DNA from 3 places in the Paenibacillus sp. FSL L8-0663 genome. Region 2 is predicted to be linked to each of the others. Evidence: riboswitches for the same ligand, from Rfam matches in the RefSeq annotation. Region 2 holds a riboswitch; each other region holds the start of a gene.
What was found. Region 2 has a riboswitch for thiamine pyrophosphate ahead of MKY75_RS02095 (ABC transporter substrate-binding protein). Riboswitches for the same ligand answer to the same signal wherever they lie in the genome.

Region 1 (3,281 bases), 2.6 Mb from region 2:
CTTCATCATGATCTTCACGGGTCAATATATGCCGATTCAGCTCCACCACTACGGTTTTCACCTTTACATCAAGCTCATGTAGCAATTGATTCACATGAGTGATTCGATTAGAAAAGGTCAGGCTCTGGCCGTTAATCGTCAGCTTCATAAGCTTTTCTCCTTGAGGAGCTCAGAAGAAAAACTACTTATCCCAAGTTCTGCTGCACAAGCCCCATTAAGCATAGCTGCCATCGCACGCCCGGTAGCATCACTCAGCAGGACACCGTTACGATAATGCCCGACTGCAGCATATACGCCCTCGACCCCAGGAACAATTCCTATAAAAGGATGACCTGATACAGCCTGCGGACGTAAGCCCGCCCAAGCGCGTATAAAAGAAGCTTCACGGACGCGCGGCAGCCAGGCAGAGGCACGTGCCAGCAACCCCTCCAAGCCTCCTACGGTCACCTCTTCGTCATATTGATGTGGAAGGCTCGTTGCCCCAATCCAAAGCTCGTTATTCTGTTTAGGCACGAGGTAAATATCATCAGCATAAATGGTATATTCTAACGGGTGATCCTTCAAGGAGACCGCTACCGCTTCGCCCTTGACCGGATAAAGTGGATATTCAAACCCAACCTGCGCTAGCAATTTCATGCTATCCAAGCCTCCGGCAATAATGACCTGATCGCAGGAAAAAAAACCACTATCTGTGCGGACACCGCAAATTCGACCATCCTGTATGACCAGTTGCTCTGCCTGTGTACCAGACCATACCGTTGCTCCCAGCACCGCAGCAGCACCTGCATAAGCACGGCAAAGCTGGACAGGAGCCACTTGTGTCTCCTTTGAACGATATATTGCCCCGATCGCTTGTTCATCCAAACCTGGAATTCGTCGGGCCAATTCTTTCGCATCCCACCAGATAGGACAATCACCCTCTCGCGTTTTAGCAGCTTTCCAGCGTTTTTGGCCTTCAGTCTCCGTACGGAAAGGGGTCACAAACCCTTCAGTACGGAATTCCACCGAAATACCTGACAAACGCTCTAGATCACAGACAAGCTCAGGGAATGCATCTCGACTTATGCGAGCAAATCGTGATAGCTCAGAGTCGGTGAACTCTTCACTTTCCGCTGCCAGCATTCCAACCGCTGCTCCTGAGGCTCCCTCACCCGGGATCAATCGTTCCAGCATAATCGTACTTCTTCCCTCCTTGGCCACATGATAAGCAATGGAACTGCCGATGACACCTCCACCTATGACCAAGCATTCAGCGTGTCCTATCACTCTTTCCTCTGTGTGTATCTTTAGCATTTGTTCCGTATCTCCTCTCCATAAACCCTTCTGCTTTCAGCTTGCCTCTACTCTCGTTTTCTCGCTACAGGCTGTGAACTACAAGGTCTGCCATTCGCCTATACTCCATTGCAGCTGCAACGGGCGACTCAGCCTCCCATATACCAGACATCACTGCAATTCCGCTTGCTCCGGCCCTATAAAGCTCCGGGATATGATGCGGTTGTATGCCGCCTAGCGCAATCACCGGAATGTTTGACAGTCTGCAAATATGTTCAAGCTGAGCTAAACCCCGCGGTACAATACCGGGCTTACAATGGGTCTCATATACGTGACCATAAAGTACATAGTCCGCTCCTGCCCGCTCAGCAATTTGCATCTCCTCCAAGGAATGTACAGACACTCCACAGCGTGTACCCTTTGGAAGTAGGCTTTTCACATCCACAACAGGTAATCCATTAGCTGGTAATTGAACGGCTCCGACCAAAGTAAGTAAAGCTACATCCACACGATCATTTACTACAATTTGTTGCAAAGGAACTTCCTGCTCCACCAGGCTGCGAGTCAAAGAAAGCAATGCAGAGGCACCATTCTGTTTTAAACGTGCGTGTACATAATGAACATACGGACAAATCACAGCAGCCACTTGGGCGGCTTGTGCAAAAGTGCCCTTTTCCATCGAAATTGCGTGTAATTCGATTTTGTCTTCACCTCACATTGGACTAAAGGATCTAAGCTTAGCCAGCCACGTCTACCAGCAGGAATGAAAGGGGATTATATGTGAATCGTCTACGGAAGCTCGAACTACTTAAAATGAACGAAACGCAAAAAAACCACTTCCCCAAGGAAGTGGTTTAACGAACGCCCAATAATCGAACGGACCATGAATCCGTATACGTGTATCGTCCCACGCACAAACAAAAATAAAGATGGTGTTGCCTTGTTTGTACGGCGCTCACTTCCCTACGCTGGCATAACCCAGATCAGGTGCAAAGGGTCCGAAATCCATTTATTCCGTCTCAGCCGCATGGGCGGCTCCCCTAGTGTGACTATTTTATTGTATAAGCTAAAGATAGCTTAGCATATTTTTCTAATTCTGCAAACCCCACTTCGTGTGAAATTTGCTGGAACTGGATTTAGCTGATTTTAGTTAACTTTACTTGACCACTCTTCCACATTCCACGTTTTGGTTACCCAATCCTCGTAAAAGTCCGGTTCGTGAGATACAAGCAATACGGTCCCTTTGTATTCCTTCAAAGCACGTTTCAGCTCATCCTTTGCTTTAACATCCAAGTGGTTGGTAGGCTCATCGAACAGTACCCAGTTGCTTTCACGCATTAACAGTTTGCAAAGACGGACTTTAGCCTGTTCTCCACCACTGAGCGCAGATAGCGGACGCGTGATATGCTCATTTTTCAAACCGCAACGCGCCAAATGTGCTCGTACTTCATGCTGGTTCAAATGCGGAAATTCATTCCACACATCGTCAATCGGTGTAATTTTCTCGGCCTTTACTTCCTGCTCAAAATAAGCGGGTTGCAAAAAATCACCTTGATAGGTTTTTCCACTGATTGGCGGAATTTTTCCCAATATGGTTTTGAGCAATGTCGATTTACCGACACCATTGTAGCCGACAATTGCAATCTTTTCGCCACGTTCAATCGTCATGGACATTTTAGGCAAAAGGGCATGTGTATAACCAATCTCAAAATCAATACCCTCAAATACCGTCTTTCCGCTTGCACGTGCCTCTTTGAATTGAAAGGTTGGTTTTGCGGCTTCTTCAGGCTTATCAATACGTTCGATCCGATCAAGCTGCTTTTCACGGCTCTTTGCTCGGCCTGATGTAGAGGCACGCGCTTTATTACGCTGAATAAAATCTTCCTGTTTCTTAATAAAATCCTGTTGCTTCTCATAAGCATCAATATGCTGGGCTTTGTTTAGATCCGCCATTTCGAGAAACTTTTCATAATTAGCTGAATAACGGGTCATCTTGGCAAATTCAAGAT
Region 2 (3,281 bases):
AGTCGAGACCGTAGTTGAATTCATGGTTGCCCACTGTAGCTGCATCATAGCCCATCAGGTTCATCATCTTGTAGACCGGATGGACACCGCCTTCTTTCTCAAAGGTTTTGTTGCGGGCCATATAATCGCCTAATGGGTTGCCCTGCAGCAAATCACCATTATCGAACAGCATACTGTTTCTTGTTTCACTACGTGCCTTCTGGATCAAGCTAGCTGTACTAACCAAGCCATACTCGTTGGTTTCTTTGTCCGAATAGTAATCGTAGTTCATCAGGGACGCATGGATATCCGTTGTTTCCATGATCCGCAAATTCACCGTAGCGCTATCACGAGAATCACTAGCTGCCCAGGATGGAGCGGCTGAAAACACCAGCATGCTACAAGCTACAACTGCTGCTGTAAACCCTTTAAACCAATTTTTACGAAATAACAAAATATACCCCTCCTCATTAAGGTGTATGCCTCATATACATACTTTTGCACATATATGTAAGCCTTGAACCCACCATTTCTATTTTAATCCAACGCCAGACAAAAGAGTAGTCATTTACTTAAAATTATTTATGAAAAAATAATTAATTTTCTCAAACATAAAAAAACCAGCAAACCTCCTAATAAAAACTCGGAGATTCACTGGTTTATCCATTTATATTCGTACTATTTCTTCCACACCTGGCGCTCCGTTTGCTGACCCACATACTCAATGCAAGTCGGATTCACGTCCAGAATGACATAATCGGGATCGTCCGGTCCGGAGAACCATTCCTTCAAGGAATCGTTCCACACTTGTTTGCGCAGCCCCTCATCAGCTGTAATCTGGACGGTAGCCTCCACTTCTACAACTTCCTTCGTACCGCCAACCTCATAACCCAGCAGCAGGTAAGCATTCGGATTGTCCTTTAGCTCATCCACTTTATGCGTTTTGCGATCTGTCGCCAGATGAATGTTCATTCCATCGTTAAAAAGGGCCATATAGCGTACTTTCGGTTTGCCACCCTCTACCGTACCTAACGAACAAAATTTGTTGTTATCCAAAGCCTTCACAATGGCTTGTTCCAGTTGGTTGCGATCCAATGTTTCCGTTTTACCCACAGTACAACAACTCCTTTTCACGAATTAGAATTCTCTACGGCCATACCATTGGGCACCAGCCCATCTGAACCTACCTGCGCAGCTGTTCTGAAAATAACATGACCGGATCGAATCGGTTTGATTCATACTCATTTTCAGATCAAAGCTCACAGTAAAAGTGTACCCTGTCGTTCGGCAAATGAACCGTCATCTCTCCCTTCATGCTGGACAGACCCGCATTCAAAGCATATAATCGTCGTAGTAAACCCGAATAAATGACCCATTAAACCATACAATGCAGGGGTGCTGGAATCGGCCGGCTGAGAGTGTGTCCCAAGACACTGACCCTTACAACCTGATCTGGGTAATGCCAGCGTAGGAATGCTTAAGCAAGATGTGCCTTTTTTACATAGGACCATCCCTTACTTTGGTATATACAAGCGCAAGCGTCCCGGAAACTCGGGGCGCTTTTTTTGTTGAGGATTAAGTTGTTGGAAAGATCGCGTCCGGCAGATGTTATTTTTATGAAAATGGGAAACTTAAGCTGTCTGATTGGATGGATAACGGGTAATCAAAAGGAGAGAACACTAACGATGAAGCGCATGAAAATATTAACCCTGGGACTGATCAGTCTGTGGCTCATGGCCCTGACCCTGACCGCTTGCGGTGGAAGTCCCCCTACATCCCAAGAAGCGGCTTCCGCTACCGACACTCAAACGTCTACTCCGGCAAAGGGGCTCAAAGATGTTAAAATCGTGCTCGACTGGACACCCAATACGAATCATACGGGACTCTATGTCGCCAAGGACAAAGGATTTTACGAAAAAGCAGGTTTGAATGTCCAAATTGTTCAACCTGGTTCAGGCGGAGCCGATCAAATGGTTGCTTCTAATGCTGCACCTTTTGGTATCAGCTACCAAGAAGGCGTCACACAGGCTCGCACGCAAGGTGTGCCGCTTGTATCCATCGCTGCGGTGATTCAGCATAATACCTCAGGCTTCGCAGCCCCGGTAGATCGCGGAATTAAAAGCCCGAAAGATTTTGAAGGTAAAAAATACGGCGGTTGGGGCTCTCCCGTAGAAGAAGCGGTCATGAAATCCATCATGGATTCAGACAAAGGCGATGTGAGCAAAGTGAAGATCGTCAACATGGGCAATGCAGACTATTTTACAGCCGTGAAGCGGGATATCGACTTTGCCTGGATTTTCTACGCATGGACCGGAATCGAGGCCCAACTTCGAGATGAGCCATTGGATATGCTGTATGTAAAAGATTATTCCAAAAGCCTCGACTACTATACGCCTGTAATTGTGAGCAACGAACAAACGATAAAAAATGATCCCGAGCTGGTTAAAGCGTTCATGGATGCTACCGCACAAGGCTATGAATACACTATCGCTCATCCGGAAGAAGCCGCAGACATTTTAAGCAAAGCTGTACCGGAGCTGGATAAAAAACTGGTACTTGCCAGCCAAAAATGGCTGAGCCCGCGTTATCAGGACGATGCCGCACAATGGGGTGTGCAAAAAGCGGAGGTATGGCAAAACTATTCGGACTGGATGTACGAACGCAAGCTGCTCAGCAAGCCTTTGGAAGTCGATAAGGCCTTCACAAACAACTTCTTGCCCAAGCGCTGACCATTTGTTAAAACGCTAAATAAGACTGAACTAGAGAAGTGAACGAAGCCCTACTACGCAGTCGGATGGTGCTTCCCATCGCTGTTGTACCCAGATTTCTTTTATGAATATCCAGAGGTTGAAATCTGGGTACAAAGGCGAACGCTAACGCTTGACAGCACCATTCCGCCCACTTCGTTCTCGTTCAACTTGGTTTATTCTTTAGTTTCATATTATCTAAGCGCTAAGTAGGTGCGCTTGTGTGTTAAAAATGCCGCACAAACCAGCTTTAAAAATAGGGTGCTTTTAAGGCGGGCAGCAGCGGAGCGGTTCATTTGAATCTGGAGAAGCGGAGCGTTCGCCTTTGCAGGGGAATTCTTACCTTTGAAAACTTAAATAATCCAAGAATCCCCCTGCAACAGCGATCGTAAGACCAAATGAAACGCGGAGCGGTCTCAAACGCCTTAAACCACCCTATTTTCTCTAAAACACTCCAAATGAAGGACAGGTGAATTTGCATGGCTAATACACTGCTCAGTATTCAAGTAATCCCTAAAACTCCTAATAACGAGGACTCTTACCCGTATGTAGATA
Region 3 (3,281 bases), 350 kb from region 2:
GATCGGCAGCATGTGCCGCAATTTTGTAGGTAATGACACCCTCACGGACATCATCCTTATTCGGAAGACCCAAATGCTCCTTAGGCGTAACATAGCACAGCATGGACGTCCCGAACCAACCGATCATCGCCGCCCCGATGGCTGAGGTAATATGATCATATCCGGGGGCAATATCCGTCGTGAGCGGTCCCAAGGTATAGAAAGGAGCTTCCTTACAAATCTCCATTTGCAAATCCACATTCTCTTTGATTTTATGCATAGGGACATGTCCCGGCCCCTCAATCATGACCTGAACATCATGCTTCCATGCGATTTGCGTTAGCTCGCCCAACGTTTCCAGCTCTGCAAACTGTGCTTCATCATTCGCATCATAGATACTACCTGGACGTAGACCATCCCCGAGAGAAAAGGCCACATCATAGGCTTTCATAATTTCGCAGATTTCTTCAAAATGTGTATACAAAAAATTCTCCTGATGGTGCGCAAGGCACCAGGCTGCCATGATCGACCCGCCACGGGACACAATTCCCGTCATTCTATTCGCCGTCATCGGTATATACCGCAGCAATACACCCGCATGAATTGTAAAATAGTCCACTCCCTGCTCCGCCTGCTCGATCAGCGTATCGCGATACAACTCCCACGTCAGCGCTTCTGCTTCGCCGTTCACCTTTTCAAGTGCCTGATACAGCGGCACAGTTCCAATCGGTACAGGAGAATTCCGAATGATCCATTCACGTGTGGTATGGATATTACGGCCTGTGGATAGGTCCATAACTGTATCCGAGCCCCAACGCACAGCCCAGGTCATTTTCTCCACTTCCTCCTCAATCGAGGAGGTAACCGCAGAATTACCAATGTTCGCATTGATCTTCACGTGAAAATGACGCCCAATGACCATCGGCTCACTTTCCGGGTGATTGATATTCGAAGGCAAAATGGCTCGTCCAGCCGCCAATTCCTGCCGTACAAACTCAGGCTCCACCCCTTCGCGGATCGCCGCAAATTCCATTTCGGGCGTAATGATCCCTTGCCGTGCATAATGCATTTGCGTCACTGTACGACCTTGCGAAGCACGAAGCGGACGGTTGGTCACGCCGGGAAATTCAACTGTCTCCCGTTTGGAGCCAGGTTTCAGTCCATTATCCTCCGGTTTGACGGCGCGTCCCTCGTAAGCCTCCACATCGCCCCGTTCCAGTGCCCAAGCTCGCCGTAATGGAGGCAGGCCCTGACGGATATCGACCTGATAGGCTTCGTCAGTCATGGGACCGCTCGTATCGTACACACGCAATGGCTCATGATGCTCCGTGCCCTGCGGCGTATGTGTAGGATGAAGAGCAATTTCCCGCTCTGGGACGGCAATGTCCGGCCGCGAGCCTTGAATATATACCTTACGGCTCCCTGGAAAGGGCGTTACCCCACTGGCTTGCTCCCCGTTTGTCTTCTCTACCCCAACTTCCCTTGTTCCTGCCAACCTTACTTCTGCTGATTTAAATTCTGTTCCTTTTGTTCCTTCTACTTCTGTCGGCTTCATTGTCCATTCCTCCTGTTTCGATGAAATGACACACCGATCCGGAACCATTCCCAGGGTGGCGCTGATCTATGCAAAAAAGCCGGTTCCCGAGGGAACCGGCTAATCTAACGAGGCAGCTATCCAGACCGTGCACATGTGGAATAATCCTATTCCAATGCGTCACCGTAGACAGCAGCTGCGTATACATTTCAATGGCCGATTACTTCCCTACGCTGGTATGATCCAGATCAGGTGCAAAGGGTCCGGAATCTTACACGATTCCATCTCAGCCCGGCATTACAGGCTCCCCCAGTAACTGCGATACTTCTATTCACATGAGGCGGACATAACAGACATCCCGCCATCCTTATCAGACTACTTCAAATTTATGGCTTTGGCAACCCTTCTAGGTTCCATTTAGCAAGAAGACGCTCCTCACCAAATCACTTTGCTTGCTTCAACTGCATTCATTCTTGTTACGGAAGCATAAGCCCCATTTCCTTAGCCGCTTCGATCAAAATCGGAGCAAAGTCATGTAGCGTCTCGGGTGCAAGCCGGCTGACCGGACCGGATACAGATAAAGCCGCAGTGACCTGTCCCTTCCGGTTCACAATTGGTGCGGCCACAGCAGCGGCCCCTGGCTCCCGTTCTTCATAGCTGGTCGCATAGCCCTTCTCGCGAATGTCCTGCAGCTGGGCTTTATAGACCTCCGCGTCTACCGAGGGCGGCCATTCATTCCCGCTTAGCAGGGCTTCCAGCTCCTGCGGCGGCATAAAGGCAGCCAGCACCTTACTGGAGGCTCCTACAGCCAGCGGCATACGCGCACCCACAGGCGCAACCCTGCGGATCGCCTGATTGCTCTGCACGGCTTGTATGCGAATACGCATGCTGCCGTCCCGTAAGTACAAGCTGACCGTTTCGCCCAGACGGTCACGCAGTCCTTCCATTGCAGGCTGTAACAACACCGCCGGCTCGTCACTTTGGGACAAATGTGTGGATAGCTCCCAAATGCGGAAGCCAAGTCGATATTTTTCCGTTTCGGCATTCCGAACGACAAAGCCCCGATCCTCCAACGTAGTCAGCAGCCGATGAACCGTGCTTTTATGTAGACCAATTTTGGAGGCAATCTCCGTTAGGCCAAGATCCGAATCTGCGGTAAAACACAGCAATATATCAAGTGCACGCTCTACAGCGCGAACGGTTAATTTACGGTCTTCCATTCGTGAACCGCTCCTCTTGTATCCATATTCGTTTCACACTATGAAACATGGTTACATAAATTATATAGAATAGTCGCGGCTACTGTAAACCGATGTTTTTGTGACAACCATATTACAGAACGAGAACAAACATCGACAATTCTTTGCATCATTTTTACTTTTCCGGTTCAGGCGTTGACTTTGGATAACCCCCATCATACGATAATAGGTATCTATACGGATATACACTATCATTTTCAAGTGGAATTATACCTAAATTCTATTGAAACGAGGATCAATTTTATATAAGGAGGCTCTTACATGATTTCTACATCCCAGCGCAACTCTCAGCTACAGACCGCTGTTCAGGAGCCGTCCACCCCACTCTTTAATCCCCGTCTGCTGCGGTTCAAGCACGTTGTGATTGCTCTGCTGCTGTCGGTCGTTTTTTTTCTGTTGTTTTGTTTTATTGCCTTGCATGCTTACATCGCATGGGTACTTACGAATCCTACCGTCGCGCCGCTGTACTCTAATCCGATGCAGGCCAAAAACATGCCTTATGAGGAAGT

Region 1: linked by a shared signal. The riboswitch ahead of MKY75_RS13295 (thiamine phosphate synthase) and the one ahead of MKY75_RS02095 (ABC transporter substrate-binding protein) in region 2 are both predicted to bind thiamine pyrophosphate.
Region 3: linked by a shared signal. The riboswitch ahead of thiC (phosphomethylpyrimidine synthase ThiC) and the one ahead of MKY75_RS02095 (ABC transporter substrate-binding protein) in region 2 are both predicted to bind thiamine pyrophosphate.

What each region holds. Positions count from the first base shown of each region.
Region 1 covers NZ_JBBOYM010000001.1:3,109,633-3,112,913, forward strand. The annotation lists gene thiS (sulfur carrier protein ThiS) at 1-148, opposite strand, end outside; gene thiO (glycine oxidase ThiO) at 145-1,293, opposite strand; gene MKY75_RS13295 (thiamine phosphate synthase) at 1,358-1,951, opposite strand; TPP riboswitch at 2,216-2,324, opposite strand; gene MKY75_RS13300 (ABC-F family ATP-binding cassette domain-containing protein) at 2,419-3,281, opposite strand, start outside.
Region 2 covers NZ_JBBOYM010000001.1:469,435-472,715, reverse strand. The annotation lists gene MKY75_RS02105 (bifunctional 2',3'-cyclic-nucleotide 2'-phosphodiesterase/3'-nucleotidase) at 1-433, opposite strand, end outside; gene MKY75_RS02100 (pyridoxamine 5'-phosphate oxidase family protein) at 658-1,092, opposite strand; TPP riboswitch at 1,361-1,471, shown strand; gene MKY75_RS02095 (ABC transporter substrate-binding protein) at 1,665-2,708, shown strand; gene MKY75_RS02090 (MTH1187 family thiamine-binding protein) at 3,206-3,281, shown strand, end outside.
Region 3 covers NZ_JBBOYM010000001.1:822,807-826,087, reverse strand. The annotation lists gene thiC (phosphomethylpyrimidine synthase ThiC) at 1-1,534, opposite strand, end outside; TPP riboswitch at 1,722-1,834, opposite strand; gene MKY75_RS03635 (IclR family transcriptional regulator) at 1,990-2,733, opposite strand; gene MKY75_RS03630 (alpha/beta hydrolase) at 3,034-3,281, shown strand, end outside.